Regions from separate parts of the Streptomyces sp. NPDC026301 genome, predicted to be linked through region 3. Evidence: riboswitches for the same ligand, from Rfam matches in the RefSeq annotation. Region 3 holds a riboswitch; each other region holds the start of a gene.
The links. Region 3 has a riboswitch for cobalamin ahead of nicT (Nickel transporter NicT). Riboswitches for the same ligand answer to the same signal wherever they lie in the genome.
Positions count from the first base shown of each region.

Region 1: another riboswitch for cobalamin. It lies ahead of cobN (cobaltochelatase subunit CobN); the one in region 3 lies ahead of nicT (Nickel transporter NicT).
Region 2: another riboswitch for cobalamin. It lies ahead of ACZ4MH_RS29500 (cobalamin biosynthesis protein); the one in region 3 lies ahead of nicT (Nickel transporter NicT).

Region 1 covers NZ_JBVHPN010000030.1:26,399-31,277, reverse strand. The annotation lists gene ACZ4MH_RS32560 (precorrin-2 C(20)-methyltransferase) at 1-965, opposite strand, end outside; gene ACZ4MH_RS32555 (precorrin-8X methylmutase) at 962-1,609, opposite strand; gene cobG (precorrin-3B synthase) at 1,606-3,057, opposite strand; cobalamin riboswitch at 3,101-3,256, shown strand; gene cobN (cobaltochelatase subunit CobN) at 3,326-4,879, shown strand, end outside.
Region 2 covers NZ_JBVHPN010000021.1:53,583-58,461, reverse strand. The annotation lists gene ACZ4MH_RS29505 (cobyric acid synthase) at 1-484, opposite strand, end outside; gene ACZ4MH_RS29500 (cobalamin biosynthesis protein) at 481-1,449, opposite strand; cobalamin riboswitch at 1,587-1,785, opposite strand; gene ACZ4MH_RS29495 (hypothetical protein) at 1,941-2,189, opposite strand; gene ACZ4MH_RS29490 (inorganic phosphate transporter) at 2,221-3,468, opposite strand; gene ACZ4MH_RS29485 (lysozyme) at 3,651-4,427, opposite strand; gene ACZ4MH_RS29480 (class II aldolase/adducin family protein) at 4,643-4,879, shown strand, end outside.
Region 3 covers NZ_JBVHPN010000031.1:22,821-27,699, forward strand. The annotation lists gene ACZ4MH_RS32780 (DUF4232 domain-containing protein) at 1-172, opposite strand, end outside; gene ACZ4MH_RS32785 (NAD(P)-dependent alcohol dehydrogenase) at 385-1,434, opposite strand; gene ACZ4MH_RS32790 (helix-turn-helix domain-containing protein) at 1,573-2,469, shown strand; cobalamin riboswitch at 2,466-2,716, shown strand; gene nicT (Nickel transporter NicT) at 2,749-3,864, shown strand; gene ACZ4MH_RS32800 (HhH-GPD-type base excision DNA repair protein) at 3,898-4,485, opposite strand; gene ACZ4MH_RS32805 (PTS sugar transporter subunit IIAB) at 4,556-4,879, shown strand, end outside.

The DNA.
Region 1 (4,879 bases), on a different contig from region 3:
GCGCGCTCGGACTCGACCTTGTTGTCCGAGCCGTGCCGCTCCTGCCCTGCCCGGACCGGCACCCGGTCCAGGTAGGTCGTGTAGCCGACCAGGTCGGTGGCGTTGTCGAGGGCGCCGCGCGACTCGGGCGTCAGCCAGGGCGCCCCGGCAGGGCCGGTGCCGACGACCGTCACCTCGCCGTACTCAGGGACCGCGGGCCCGGTGTCCACGCGCGACGGCAGTACGGCCACCGAGAAGTACGGCACCGAATCCGGGTCCACGTCCGCCAGCGCAGCCGTGCGCTCGCCGTCCATGTACGCGCGCTCCACGTACCGTGCGTCCGCCAGCCGCCCCGTGCGCTCCAGGGCGCGGCGCACGGTCGGGAAGGTGCGGCCGAGCTTCATCACGACAGCCGAGTCCGCGGCGGCCAGCCGGGCCGTCAGCTCGTCCTCGGGCAGCGTGCCCGGCACGATCGTCAGCGTCTCCTCGGCCTCGACGAGCGGTTCACCGAGCCGGGCCGCGGCCGCGCTGACCGAGGTGATCCCGGGGACGACCTCGGTGGGGTAGCGGTGCGCGAGCCGCTTGTGCATGTGCTGGTACGAGCCGTAGAAGAGCGGGTCGCCCTCGGCGAGGACGGCGACCGTGCGGCCCGCGTCGAGGTGCGCCGCCAGCCGGGCGGCGGCCTCCTCGTAGAAGTCGTTCAGCGCGCCCCGGTAGCCGCCGGGGTGGTCCGTCGTCTCGACCGTGACCGGGTAGCGCAGCAGCTCCTCGATGTGGTCGGGGCGCAGGTGCCGCTCGGCGATCGCCCGGGCGCGGGACCGGCCGTGCCGGGCGCTGTGGTACGCCACCACGTCCGCCTCCGCGATGGCCTCGACGGCCCGCAGGGTCATCAGCGACGGGTCGCCGGGGCCCAGCCCGACCCCGTACAGCTTCCCGGTGCCGCCGCTGTTCAGAGGAGCGGCGCCGCTCTCCGTGGGGGTGCTCATTCCGCGGTGCTCGCAATCGCGTTGACGGCGGACGCGGCCATCGCGCTGCCGCCGCGACGGCCCCGCACCACCAGGTAGTCCAGGCCCAGCGTGTTCGCCGCGAGGGCGTCCTTCGACTCGGCCGCGCCGATGAAGCCCACCGGTATGCCGAGGACGGCCGCCGGGCGCGGCGCGCCCTCCGCGACCATCTCCAGCAGCCGGAACAGGGCGGTCGGCGCGTTGCCCACGGCCACCACCGAGCCCTCCAGCAGGCCGCGGTCGCGCCAGAGCTCCAGCGCGGCGGCGCTGCGCGTGGTGCCCAGCTTCTCGGCCAGTTCGGGCACGCCCGGCTCCGAGAGGGTGCACACCACGGCGTTGTCGGCGGGCAGCCGCTTGCGGGTGACCCCGCTGGCGACCATCTGCGCGTCGCACAGAATGGGCGCGCCGGCGTGCAGCGCCTTACGGGCGCGGGCCACCACGTCCGGGGAGTACCCGAGGTCGCGGACGAGATCGGTCATGCCGCAGGCGTGGATCATCCGGACCGCGACCTGGGAGACGTCCGCGGGCAGCCCCGCGAGGTCCGCCTCCGCGCGGATGGTGGCAAAGGACTGGCGGTAGATCTCCGCCCCGTCCTTCTCGTAGTCGAACACGGTGCTCTCGCTCATCTCGTCGCTGTGGTCGCTGTGGTCGCTGTGGTCGTGCGCGCTGCCGCCACGGCGACGGCAAGATCCGGTACATCGGAAGTGCCCGGCGCATCGGGAGGAACCGGTGCATCAGAAAGGACCGGTGCATCACCTAGGTCCGGTACATCAGATACACCTGAAGACACGTTCATGTCTGCGGCGTCGCTCACGACAGTACGCAGAGCCACTTCGCGCGCCGCGACCCGGTACCCGTCGACCTCGTAGCCCTCGGGGGTGGCGACCACGTCCACCCAGTGGCCCTGCGGGTGACCGCAGCGGCGCGCACAGCCCGACCAGTACACGGGCAGCCCGCCGCCCGTCCCGAGCGCCGTCGCGGCGTCCGCCCGCACGTCGGCCAGCGACTTGGCGCAGCCGGGGCGGCCGATGCAGGCGCCGACGCCGTGCCAGGGGGAGGCGGCGTCGGTGATCAGGCCGGCCGCCGCCAGGTCGCGCAGCCGGGCGTCGGCGGTGGGGCCGTCGAGGCCGGGCACGACCACGCCGCGCCACGGGGTCAGCCGTACTTCACCGGCGCCGTCCGCGCGGGCCGCGTCGGCCAGCAGCCGCCACTGGTCGGCGGTCAGGGTGCCGAGGGGGGCGAGGACGGACAGCGCCCGGTGGCCGACGGGGCCGTCGACGATCCCGGGGGCGGGCGCCGCCTCCGTAGGCAGCGAGGCGCTCGCCACATACGTGCAGGGAATGCCGGCCGTCTCCAGTCGGCGGGCCGTCGTGCGCACCAACGGGCCCGCGCCGTCCGGCAGATCGCGCACCCGCCACGTACGGGAGCCGATCTCCGCCGCCGCCTCCAGGAACACCTCGGCCGCGCACAGCGCGCCCCGAGGAGCGTCGGCACCGCGCACCCGAAGGGCGCCGTCCGCCGCCCCCACGTGCAGCAGCGCGTCGCCCCCCGAGGCGATCAATGTCACATCCGCCCCCAGCGCCGCCATGTCCCCGCGCCCGTCGTCCAGCGCGAACAGGAAGCGTCCGGAGAGCGCGGTCGCGGCCTCGCTCGCGCACAACAGGCCGTCCAGGGCGCGCAACCAGGGGCGTACGTCCGCGTGTCCGGCGCCGTCGAGGCCGGACAGCGGGGAGGCGACGACGTTGCGTACCCGTTCGTGGCGGTACGAGGGCAGCAGTCCGGCCGCGTCGAGCAGGCCCGCCAGGGCCGCGCCGCAGTCGCCGTCCAGGCCGCGCAATTGCACATTCCCGCGCGAGGTGAGGTGCAGCGCGCCGTCCCCGAGGCGGACCGCCGCGTCGGCCAGCGCGGCCGCCTGAGGAGCGGTCAGTACGCCGCCGGGCACCCGGACGCGGGCCAGCGCACCGTCGTCCGCCATGTGCAGCCGCAAAGTGCCCGGGCAGGCGTCGGAGCGAACCGGTATGGGGGGTTCGTCCCGAGGTGGAGGGTTGGTCGCCGTGGGCATGGCGGCGAGCATACCGACCCCGTCCCGGGCGTCCGCCCCGCGCTCGGGGAGCGGCCCTTACTATGCTCACGGCGGGCCATCCGGTCCGTCATCATCGCCGGCGACGGCGACAGGGGAGGAAGCCCGGTGCGAATCCGGCGCGGTCCCGCCACTGTGAGCCCGGCCCCAGCGGCCGGGTGAGCCAGGAACTCCCCTTCCCCAGCACTCGGCTCCGCCCGGGCGGGGGAGATCCATTCCGACACCGCCCGGGGCGCGGACCCCGAGGAAGGCCCGACGCCGCATGCTGCATTCGTCCGAGGACAGCGCCCCCGAGCACCGCAGGATCCTGCTCCTGTCGACCTCCGACACCGATCTGCTCAGCGCCCGCGCGGCGAGCGGTCCGGTCGGCTACCGCTTCGCCAACCCCGCCCGGCTGGACCTCGACGAGCTGCCCGGCCTGCTGGACGGCTGCGACCTGGTCGTCGTACGCCTCCTCGGCGGTATCCGCGCCTGGCAGGAGGGCCTGGACCAGCTGCTCGCCGACGGCCGCCCCGTCGTCGTGCTCACCGGCGAACAGGCCCCCGACGCCCAGCTGATGGCCGCCTCGACCGTCCCGGTCGGCATCGCCGCCGAGGCGCACGCCTACCTCGCGCACGGCGGCCCGGCCAACCTGGAGCAGCTGGCCCGCTTCCTCTCCGACACCGTGCTGCTGACCGGCCACGGCTTCGAGCCGCCGGCCGCCGCGCCCTCCTGGGGCCCGCTGGAGCGCACGGCCCGTAAGGACGTCGCCCCGGACGCCCCCACGGTTGCGGTGCTCTACTACCGCGCCCACCACATGAGCGGGAACACCGCCTTCGTGGACGCGCTGTGCGGCGCGATCGAGGACGCGGGCGCCCGCCCGCTGCCGCTGTACGTCGCCTCCCTGCGCGCCCCCGAGCCCGAGCTGATCGACGCGCTGCGCGCCGTCGACGTGATCGTCACCACGGTGCTCGCGGCAGGCGGCACCAAGCCCGCGACGGCCTCGGCCGGCGGCGACGACGAGTCCTGGGACGCGGGGGCCCTCACCGGCCTGGACGTGCCGGTGCTGCAGGCGCTCTGCCTGACCGGTTCGCGCGCCGACTGGGAGGAGAACGACGAGGGCGTCTCGCCGCTGGACGCGGCCAGCCAGATCGCCGTGCCCGAGTTCGACGGCCGCCTGATCACCGTGCCGTTCTCCTTCAAGGAGATCGACGAGGACGGCCTCCCGGCGTACGTCGCCGACCCCGAGCGCGCGTCGCGGGTCGCCGGCATCGCCGTACGCCACGCCCGGCTGCGCCACATCGCGCCCGCCGACAAGCGGGTGGCGCTGGTGCTCTCCGCGTACCCGACCAAGCACTCCCGCATCGGCAACGCGGTCGGCCTGGACACCCCCGCCTCCGCCGTCGAGCTGCTGCGCCGCCTCCGGGAGGAGGGGTACGACTTCGGGCCCGAGGAGGAGATCCCCGGCCTGGTCTCCGGCGACGGCGACGAGCTGATCCGCGCGCTCATCGAGGCCGGCGGCCACGACCAGGACTGGCTCACCGAGGAGCAGCTGGCCCGCAACCCCGTCCGCATCCCGGCCGCCGACTACAAGCGCTGGTACGCGACCCTCCCCGCCGAGCTGCGCAAGTCCGTCGAGGAGCACTGGGGCCCGGCGCCCGGCGAGATGTTCCTCGACCGCAGCCGCAACCCCGAGGGCGACATCGTGCTGGCCGCGCTGCGCCGCGGCAATCTGCTGATCCTCATCCAGCCGCCGCGCGGCTTCGGCGAGAACCCGATCGCGATCTACCACGACCCCGATCTGCCGCCCTCGCACCACTACTTGGCGGCCTACCGC
Region 2 (4,879 bases), on a different contig from region 3:
TGATCTCGGCCGGGCTGCCCGCGCCCTCGCAGATCACCGCGTCGTGCGTGCGGCGCAGCTCGGTCAGGCAGTCGGTGACCGTGCCGAGCAGCTGCTCCCGGCGGCCCGCGTACAGCGTCTGCCCGGGGGACGCCCCCTCGGCCCCGCCGAAGTATCCGCGGGCGCTCATCTCGCCCACCGGCTTGCCCAGCAGGACGACCTGGCTGCTGCGGTCGCTGCCGGGCTTGAGCAGTACCGGGTTCATCAGCGCGGTCGGCTCGACACGGGCCGCCGCTGCCTGCATGGCCTGCGCCCGCCCGATCTCCGCGCCCTCGCGCGTCACGAACGAATTGAGCGACATGTTCTGCGCCTTGAAGGGCGCGACCTTGACGCCCTTGCGGGTCAGCCAGCGGCAGATGCCCGCCGTGACCACGCTCTTGCCCGCGTCCGACGTCGTCCCGGCGACCAGCAGGCCGCCACCGAGAGTCCTGTCCGTACCGCTCACCGGGATCTCCTCGCCTTCCGCGCTCCGCGCACCGCGCCCACGGCGATCCGCGCCCCGACCGTCGTCACCAGCGCCAGCGCGCTCACCCGGCGCGACAGCCGCACCGCGCGCGCGATGTCCGCGCCGTCGACCGCGCGTGCGCCGTCGTTGAGCACCGGCCGGTGCTCGACCCGCCCCGCGTAGGCGAGCGTGCCGCCCAGCCGTACGCCGAGCGCGCCCGCGAACGAGGCTTCCACCGGGCCCGCGTTGGGGCTCGGGTGCCGCTTTCCGTCGGCCCGCCAGGCGCGCCACGCGCCGCGCGGGTCGGGCCCGGCGACGGTGGCCAGTGCGGCGGTCAGCCGGGCGCCGGGCCAGCCCGCCACGTCGTCCAGCCGGGCCGAGGCCCAGCCGTACCGGCGGTAGCGCGCCGACTTGTGCCCCACCATCGCGTCGAGCGTGTTGACGGCACGGAAGGCGACCAGCCCCGGAACGCCGCCCACGGCGCCCCAGACCAGCGCGCCCACCACCGCGTCGGAGGTGTTCTCGGCGACGGACTCCACCACCGCGCGGGCCATCTGCGGCCCGTCCAGTGCCTGCGGGTCGCGGCCGCACAGGTGCGGCAGCCGCTCGCGCGCCACGTCCAGATCGCCGGCCTCCAGCGCGCTCCCGATGGCGCGCGCCTCCCGGCCCAGCGTCGTACCGCCCAGCACGGCCCAGGTGGCGGCGGCGGTCAGCGCGATGCGGGCGGGGGCGCAGTTGCGTACGGCACGGGAGAGCAGCGCGGCGCCCACGGCGGCCCCGCCGGCGCACAGCGCGGTGTGCGCCGCTCCGTATCCGCGGTGGTCGCGCCACAGCCCGCGCTCCACGGCGCCCGCGGCCCGCCCGAAGGCGGCCACCGGGTGGCCGCGGCGGGGATCGCCCACGGCCAGGTCGCCGAGAAAGCCCAGAGCCGCGCCGCACGCATAGGTGGCGTGTTCGGCACGCATCGTCGGATCAGCCCGCCGTCGTGCCTCGGAGGGACGGCCGTACGCGGTCGCGTACCGGGCGTACGGCGCAGGAAGGCAGGGGTCTCGGCTCGGGGCCCGGCATGGCGTGTGTCCTCACTCAGGGTCCGCGCCCTGGCTCGACGTGACGGGCGACGAGAGTCTCCTGGCTCCCGGATCGGCGCTGCCCCCGGCCTTCCAGCCCGTGTCTGCGGCGGGCCGTGGCCTCTTCTGGAGGAGCGCTCCCCGGTGACAGTGGCGGGACCGCGCCGGATTCTCACCGGACTTCCTCATCTGTCGCCGAATGGCACCGGGCAGTCCACCACGTGCCGCGAATGCCCGTCAACTCACCCTTGACCTGCGACGCGGGCGTATGGCAGAGCATGTGGCCGACACCACAGGCCGGGCGCCGGGGAAGCGGGCGGACGACGAAGGCGCCCGGTGCCGCGGAAGGAACCGCGGCGCCGGGCGCCTTCAGGTGCTGCGTGAGTGCCTCAGCCGGTGACGATCAGGAAGATGCCGTAGCCGACGGCCGCGAGGCAGAGCGCGAAGCAGGCGTAGCCGCCGGTGCGGGCCGCGGCGGAGGAGCCGCCGCCGACGGCCGCCGCGGCGGCCGCCTCGCCCTCCTGGCGGGGCTTGCGGGACGTGCCCACGATGCCCAGGGTGAACAGGCCCACCATCCCGACGGTCACCACGAGGGTGGTGCCGAAGACCTGGCCGAGTGCCGCCCAGTCGATGTTCATGGCGTGAGTTCCTTAACGCGAGCGCCCGGCGTCAGCGGACGGCCGAGGCGGCGGGGGAGCGGGAGGCGGACGGGGACTGCGCCGGGATGCCGTCGATGGAGCCGGCGCCGGCCGTGGTCGCGCCCGCGGGCGGCGGGGTGACGGTCTGCAGCGCGGCGGTGACGACACCGGCCGGCTCGACGTCGTTGACGTTGCTGTGGTCCACCGGCTTGCGGCGGGAGGCGGCCCAGATGGCGCCGCAGACCGCGAGGCCGAGGACGGCGACGGCGGTGACGCCCCAGGTGCCCTGGCCGGCCAGGAAGGCCGCGCCCGCGGCCACCAGCGCGGCGGCCGGCAGCGTCAGGCCCCAGGCGATCACCATCCGGCCCGCCGTGGACCAGCGGACCACGCCGCCCTTGCGGCCGAGGCCGGAGCCCATGACCGCACCGGAGCAGACCTGGGTGGTGGAGAGCGCGAAGCCGAGGTGCGAGGAGGCGAGGATGGTCACCGCCGCGCCGGTCTGGGCGGCGAAGCCCTGCGGCGGCTGGATGTCGGTGATCCCCTTGCCCATCGTGCGGATGATCCGCCAGCCGCCCAGGTACGTGCCGAGCGCGATGGCGAGACCGGCCGAGGCGATGACCCACAGGGGCGGGTCGGCGTGCGGGGCGACCACACCGCCGGTGATCAGCGCCAGGGTGATGACACCCATCGTCTTCTGGGCGTCGTTGGTGCCGTGCGCGAGGGAGACCAGGGCGGCCGAGGCGATCTGCCCGGCGCGGTAGCCCTTGGCGGTGTCCTCGTCGGCGCGGTTGCGGGCCAGCCGGTACGTGAGCCGGGTGGCGGCCGTCGCGGCGATGCCCGCGACGATCGGCGCGGCCACGGCCGGGATGAGGACCTTCATGACGACCGCGTCGGCGTTGACCCCGCCGATGCCGACGGACACCAGGGTCGCGCCGATCAGGCCGCCGAAGAGGGCGTGCGAGGAGCTGGAGGGGAGGCCGGCGAGCCACGTCAGCAGGTTCCAGACGATCGCGCCCACCAGGCCGGCGAAGATCACTTCGGGCCGGATGCCGGCGCCTTCGTCGATGATGCCCCCGGAGATGGTCTTGGCCACCTCGACGGAGAGGAACGCGCCGACGAGGTTCAGCGCCGCCGACATCGCCACCGCGACTTTGGGCTTGAGGGCCCCCGTGGAGATGGTGGTGGCCATGGCGTTGGCCGTGTCGTGGAAGCCGTTCGTGAAGTCGAACACCAAGGCCGTGACGATCACGATCCCGATGAGAAGCGTGATGTGTTCCATTCACCCAGGCAATCAGTTCGATGGTCAGTGACGCGAACGACCGTAGGGAGGGTGGGTGAACGGAAGATGAACGACAACGGGCCTGGTGGTGACGCCCCCGCCGATTTCGTGCGGAGGCGCCTCACCGGTCACTCGGGGTTCATCCAGAGGTGTACAGAACGTGCTTTGCGTCGAGGCGCTTCCTAGCCCGCGGCGAACCTGCGGAGCTGGTCGAACGAGCCGTTCCAGGCGTTCTGGTCGCCCGGCAGCGCGCCCTTGTTGGAGTACTGCCAGATGCTGAGGAAGTCCCAGCCCTTCGGCAGCTTGCCGGGCTGCCCGTGCCAGGATGCCAGCCACAGCGGGTGGCTCTTCGCGAAGGCGCCGCTGCCGCCGGTGCAGGTGTTCCACCAGCGCGTGGTCGTGTAGATCACCGGCCGGCGCCCGGTCTGCCGCTTGATCTCGTCGCTGAAGCTCCAGATCCAGCGGACCATCTTCTTCTTGCTCACGCCGTAGCACTTGTGCTTCTTGCTGTACGGGTTGTGCTCGATGTCCAGGGCCGGCGGCAGCGTCCGGCCGCCCGCCGTCCACCGGCCGCCGTGGCTGAGCAAGTACCGGGCCTGTGCGGCGCCGGAGGACTCGTCCGGCACCGCGAAGTGGTACGCGCCGTGCAGCAGGCCGGCCTTGCGCGCGCCGCCGTACTGCCTGTCGAAGTAGGGGTTGGTGTAGGAGGTCGATTCGGTGGCCTTGACGTAGACGAACCGCGCGCCGTTCGCCCGGGCTTCCGGCCAGTCGACGTTCTTCTGGTGCGAGGAGACGTCGTGGCCGTGCGGTACGCCGGACGCCGCCGAGGGGCTCGCGGCGGCGAGTTCGGTGAGTGCGGCGCCGGCCAGTGCGGCCAGCGTCAGGGCGGTTGCGGTGGCGGCGGTGGTCAGGCGGGGCAGTAAGGCCGGTGAGTGGTCACCTTTGTGGTCACGAGCCATGGTTCCCCCCGGATGGCGACGTGCATGACAAATCACCCAGAGACTATTGGATGATCCCGAGATGGCGGCGACCTCCGGCCAATCACCGGTTACCACTGAGATATCCCGGTTTGGGGGATACCGGAGGGGAATGGTCCGCCTTACAGTGCCGCGGCTGCGCGGGGGGCGGCCGGTACGGTGCGGAGCCCAGGTACGTCAGGAGGGAGTGGGGCGGGATGGCGGAGCGGGAGCCGGGACCGGTGCGAGAGGTGGCGGAGGCGTGGGACGCGCTGGTGGCCGCGGCGCGGCGCACGGTGGCCGACGGACTGGTGGTCGGCACGTCGGGGAACGTGTCGGTGCGCGCCGGCGGACTGGTGCTCGTCACGCCCAGCGGCGTCCCGTACGACCGGCTCGGGCCGGACGACCTGGTGGCCGTGGACCCGGCGGACGGGCGGCAGGTGGCGGGCGCGCTG
Region 3 (4,879 bases):
TGACGGTGCCGGCCTCGAACTTCAGCGCCGATGCCGTGCAGGGCGCGGGCCGGGCGGCGGCCGGCCGCGCGGACTGGGCGAGGGCCGGGCCGGCGGTGGCGGCCAGCGCGCCGACGGCGATGAGGGAGGCGACGGCGGCCTTGACGGTCTTCTTCGAGGTCTTCTTCGACATGGTGGGTTCCCCCGTGAGTGGTGACTGCGACGGCTGGTGGTGAGGCGGCCGGCTGGTCCCTCCGGCACGACATCCACTCTGCCCGGGTGGGCTATTGGTCCACTAACGTCCGGCTAATGCCACCCACCTGCCGCTAAATGCGGCGGAGCCGGGCAGCTGAAACAGCCACCCGGCTCCGCGCGCCGCTCGGCCCTGGGCGCGAGCGGTACTGATCACATCGTCGAGGTGTCGATCACGAAGCGGTAGCGGACGTCGCTCGCCTGCACCCGGCGGTACGCGTCGTTGATCTGCTCGGCGGAGATCACCTCGATCTCCGCGCCGATCCCGTGCGCGGCGCAGAAGTCCAGCATCTCCTGGGTCTCGGGGATGCCGCCGATCATCGAACCGGCCATCGCCTTGCTGCCGCCCAGCAGGGAGAACGGCGAGAGGCCGAGCGCGCCCTCGGGCGCGCCGACCTGCACCATCGTGCCGTGCACGCGGAGCAGCGAGAGGTAGGCGTCCACGTCCAGGTCGGCGGAGACGGTGTTGATGATCAGGTCGAAGCGGCCCGTCAGCTCCTGGAAGGTGGCCGGGTCGGAGGTCGCGTAGTAGTGGCTCGCGCCCAGCTTCAGCCCGTCGTCCTTCTTGCGGAGCGACTGGCTGAGCACGGTGACCTCGGCGCCCATGGCATGGGCGATCTTCACGGCCATGTGGCCGAGGCCGCCCAGGCCGACGACCGCGACCTTCTTGCCGGGGCCCGCGCCCCAGCGGGAGAGCGGCGAGTACACGGTGATGCCCGCGCACAGCAGCGGCGCGGCGGCGTCCAGGCCGATGCCCTCGGGGATGCGGAGGGCGAAGTCCTCGGAGACCACGACGTGGGTCGAGTAGCCGCCATAGGTCGGCTCGCCGTCCCGGCCGATGGCGTTGTACGTCTGTACGTTGCCCGTGCCGGTGCAGTGCTGCTCCAGACCGGCCTTGCAGTTGTCGCACTCCCGGCAGGAGTCGACCATGCAGCCGACGCCGACCCGGTCGCCGACCTGGTGGCGGGTGACCTCGGGGCCCACTGCGGAGACCACGCCGGCGATCTCGTGGCCCGGGACCATCGGGAAGATGGCCTGGCCCCAGTCCTCGTCCACCTGGTGGATGTCGGAGTGGCAGATCCCCGCGTACTTGATGTCGATCTCGATGTCGTGCGCGCCGAGCTCACGGCGCGGAATGGTGGTGCGCTCAAGCGGTGCCTTGGGCGCGGGTGCTGCATACGCGGTGACAGAGGTGTGTGTCATGCCATCAAGGCTGCGTCGGGACGAGAAGCGGAGCCAGAGCCCCCGTTTTCGTACGCACGCGGTTGGTACCACTGGTAGTGGCACCCTCACGCCCGCTCGGCCGGCCCGTACGGACGCGGCGGGCCGGATACTGGGCCTATGGACCAGCGCACCGAATTGAGCGAGTTTCTGCGCACCCGCCGCGCGCGTCTGCAGCCCGAGGACGTCGGACTGCCGCGGCCCAGCGGGCGGCGCCGGGTGCCGGGCCTGCGGCGGGAGGAGCTCGCGCAGCTGGCCGGGGTGAGCGTCGCGTATTACGTACGGCTCGAACAGGGCCACGGCCAGAACGTCTCCACGGCCGTACTGGACGCGATCGCCGGCGCCCTGCGGCTCAACGAGGCCGAGCGGGCCCACCTCAATCACCTGGTCAAGCCGAAGGCCAAGCGCTCGCGCGGCGCCGGGCGGCCGCAGCGGGTGCGGCCCGCGCTGCAGCAGCTGCTGGACGCGATGGAGGGGATTCCGGCGTATGTCGCGGGCCGCCGCCTGGACGTCATCGGCTGGAACCGCATGGCGTGCGCCCTGCTCGGCGACTACGCCGCGCTCCCGCCCGAGCAGCGGAACATCGCCTGGCAGGTCTTCCTGGACCCGGCAGCGCGCGAGCTCTACGTCGACTGGGAGAGCAAGGCCGCCGACATCGTCTCCTACCTCCGCCTGGACGCGGGCTGCCATCCCGACGACCCGCTGCTCGCCTCGCTGATCGGGGAGCTGTCGGTCAAGAGCGAGGAGTTCCGGCAGCTGTGGGCCACGCACGACGTGCAGGACAAGGGCTTCGGCGTGAAGCGGCTGCACCACCCGGTCGTCGGGCCGCTGACCCTGTCGTACGAGACGCTGCGGCTGCCCGCCGACCCGGACCAGCAGCTGATCGTCTACCACGCGGAGCCGGGCTCGGCCTCGGCGGAATCGCTGCGGCTGCTGGGCGACTGGGCGGCGGCGGACCCGGTTGCCGTAGAGCCGATGGCCGAGGACACCGCCCGGCGGCGGGACGGGGGAGGTTAGAGTGGCCGGGCCGTGGTGCTCGGGAAGACCGGTGAAGACCTACGGGTCCGATTCCGGAGCGGCCCTCGCCACTGTGATCGGGGAGCTACCGACCCATTCCCCGTGCGTGCACCGCGTACGTACGGGGGGCCACTGACCGCGGAGTGCGGACGGGAAGGCCGGGGCGGGCGCGTCCTCCTCCACGCTCTTGACGAGCGGGGAGGAGATCCTCGTAAGCCAGGAGACCGGCCACGGCATCTCACGAACTGATTCCACGAGGTGCTGGAGCGTGATGGCCGGATGACCGTGCCCACTCATACCCCCACGTCCGCCGATCTGTCGCAGTTCCGCTGGCAGCGGCGCGACACCGTCCGTACGGCCGGCCTGCTGGCGGTCATAGCCGCTTTGCACATCGTCGCGTTCGGTGTGCTGTTCCTGCTCGTCGTGCCCGGCCACTACACCGTCGGCACACAGGTGTTCGGCGTGGGCCTGGGCGTCACCGCGTACACCCTCGGCATGCGGCACGCGTTCGACGCGGACCACATCGCCGCGATCGACAACACCACCCGCAAGCTCATGGCCGACGGGAAGCGGCCGGTCTCGGTGGGCTTCTGGTTCGCGCTCGGCCACTCCAGCATGGTCGTGCTGATGGCCGCGCTGGTCTCGGGCGGCGCGGCGCTCGCGGGGACCCTGATGGACGAGGGCTCCCGTACGCACCAGGTGCTCGGCACGGTCGGCACCACCGTCTCCGGGGCCTTCCTCTACCTCATCGCCGCCCTCAACCTGATCGCGCTGGCCGGCATCTGGCGGGTCTTCCGCGCCATGCGGGCCGGGGAGTACGACGAGTCGGAGCTGGAGCGGCAGCTGGACTCGCGCGGCTTCATGAACCGGGTGCTCGGCCGGTTCACCAGGACCATCACGCGGCCGGGCCAGATGTACCCGATCGGGCTGCTCCTCGGCCTCGGCTTCGACACCGCGACCGAGGTGACGCTGATGGTGATGGCGGGCAGCGGCGCCGCGTCCGGGCTGCCCTGGTACGCGGTCCTGTGCCTGCCGCTGCTGTTCGCGGCCGGGATGAGCCTCTTCGACACCCTCGACGGCACGTTCATGAACTTCGCGTACCAGTGGGCGTTCTCCAACCCGGTGCGCAAGGTCTACTACAACCTCACGATCACCGGCCTGTCCATCGCCGTGGCCCTCTTCATCGGCACCATCGAGCTGGTGACCGTGCTGCACGACAAGCTCGGCCTGAAGGACGCGGTCACCGACCGGATCTCCGGCCTGGACCTGGACAACGTCGGCTACCTCATCGTCGGCCTCTTCGTCGTCGTCTGGGCGGCGGCGATCGCCTACTGGCGGCTGTCGGGCGTCGAACAGCGGTGGGCGGCGCGGGTGGCCGCCCCTTCGGAGGGCTGAGCGCGCACGCCCCGGGCGGCGGGCCGCGCGGCCCTACTTGCCGGCCGCCTTCTTCGCCGCCCGCTTCATCTGCTGCTTGTACGCCCGGACCTCGGCCAGCGACTCGGGGCCCGTGATGTCGGCGACCGAGCGGTGCGAGCCCTCCTCGCCGTACGGCCCCGCGGCCTCGCGCCAGCCCTCGGGGCGCACGCCGAACTGCTTGCCGAGGAGGGCCAGGAAGATCTGTGCCTTCTGCTTGCCGAAGCCGGGCAGGTCGTTGAGGCGTTTCAGCAGCTCGGCGCCGGTTTCGGCGTCCCGCCACACGGCCTCGGCGTCCCCGTCGTAGTGCGTGACGAGGTACTGGCACAGCTGCTGCACCCGCTTGGCCATCGACCGCGGATAGCGGTGCACGGCCGGCTTGCGGGCCAGCAGCTCCTCGAACGCCTCCGGGTCCTGCGCCGCGATGGCCTGCGCGTCCAGGTCGTCCCCGGCCATCCGCCGGGCGATGGTGTACGGACCGGTGAACGCCCACTCCATCGGCACCTGCTGGTCCAGCAGCATGCCCACCAGCGCGGCGAGCGGACTGCGGCCGAGCAGTTCGTCGGCTTCCTCCTGCTGGGCGACCCGCATCCTCACGTTCATGTTCCGATGATCCCTTCCGGCGCCGCACCGCGCATATCCAGGCAAGCGTTTTCGTGCGACGATCCCGTCCATGCCGACACTGAGCGAACTGATCCCCGCCGAGGCCGTGCGGCTGGACGTGGCGGCGGCGGACTGGCAAGCGGCGGTACGGGCCGCCGGCGACCTCATGGTCGCGACCGGTACCAGTACCGGTGAGTACACCACGGAAATGATCGAGAACGTCGAGGAGAACGGTCCGTACATCGTCATCGCGCCCGGCTTCGCCTTCGCGCACGCCCGCCCCTCGCCCGCGGTCCTGAGGACCGGCATGTCCTGGGTCCGGCTGGCCGAGCCGGTGGAGTTCGGGCACGAGTCGAACGACCCGGTGAGCCTGGTCGTCGCGCTCGCGGCGAAG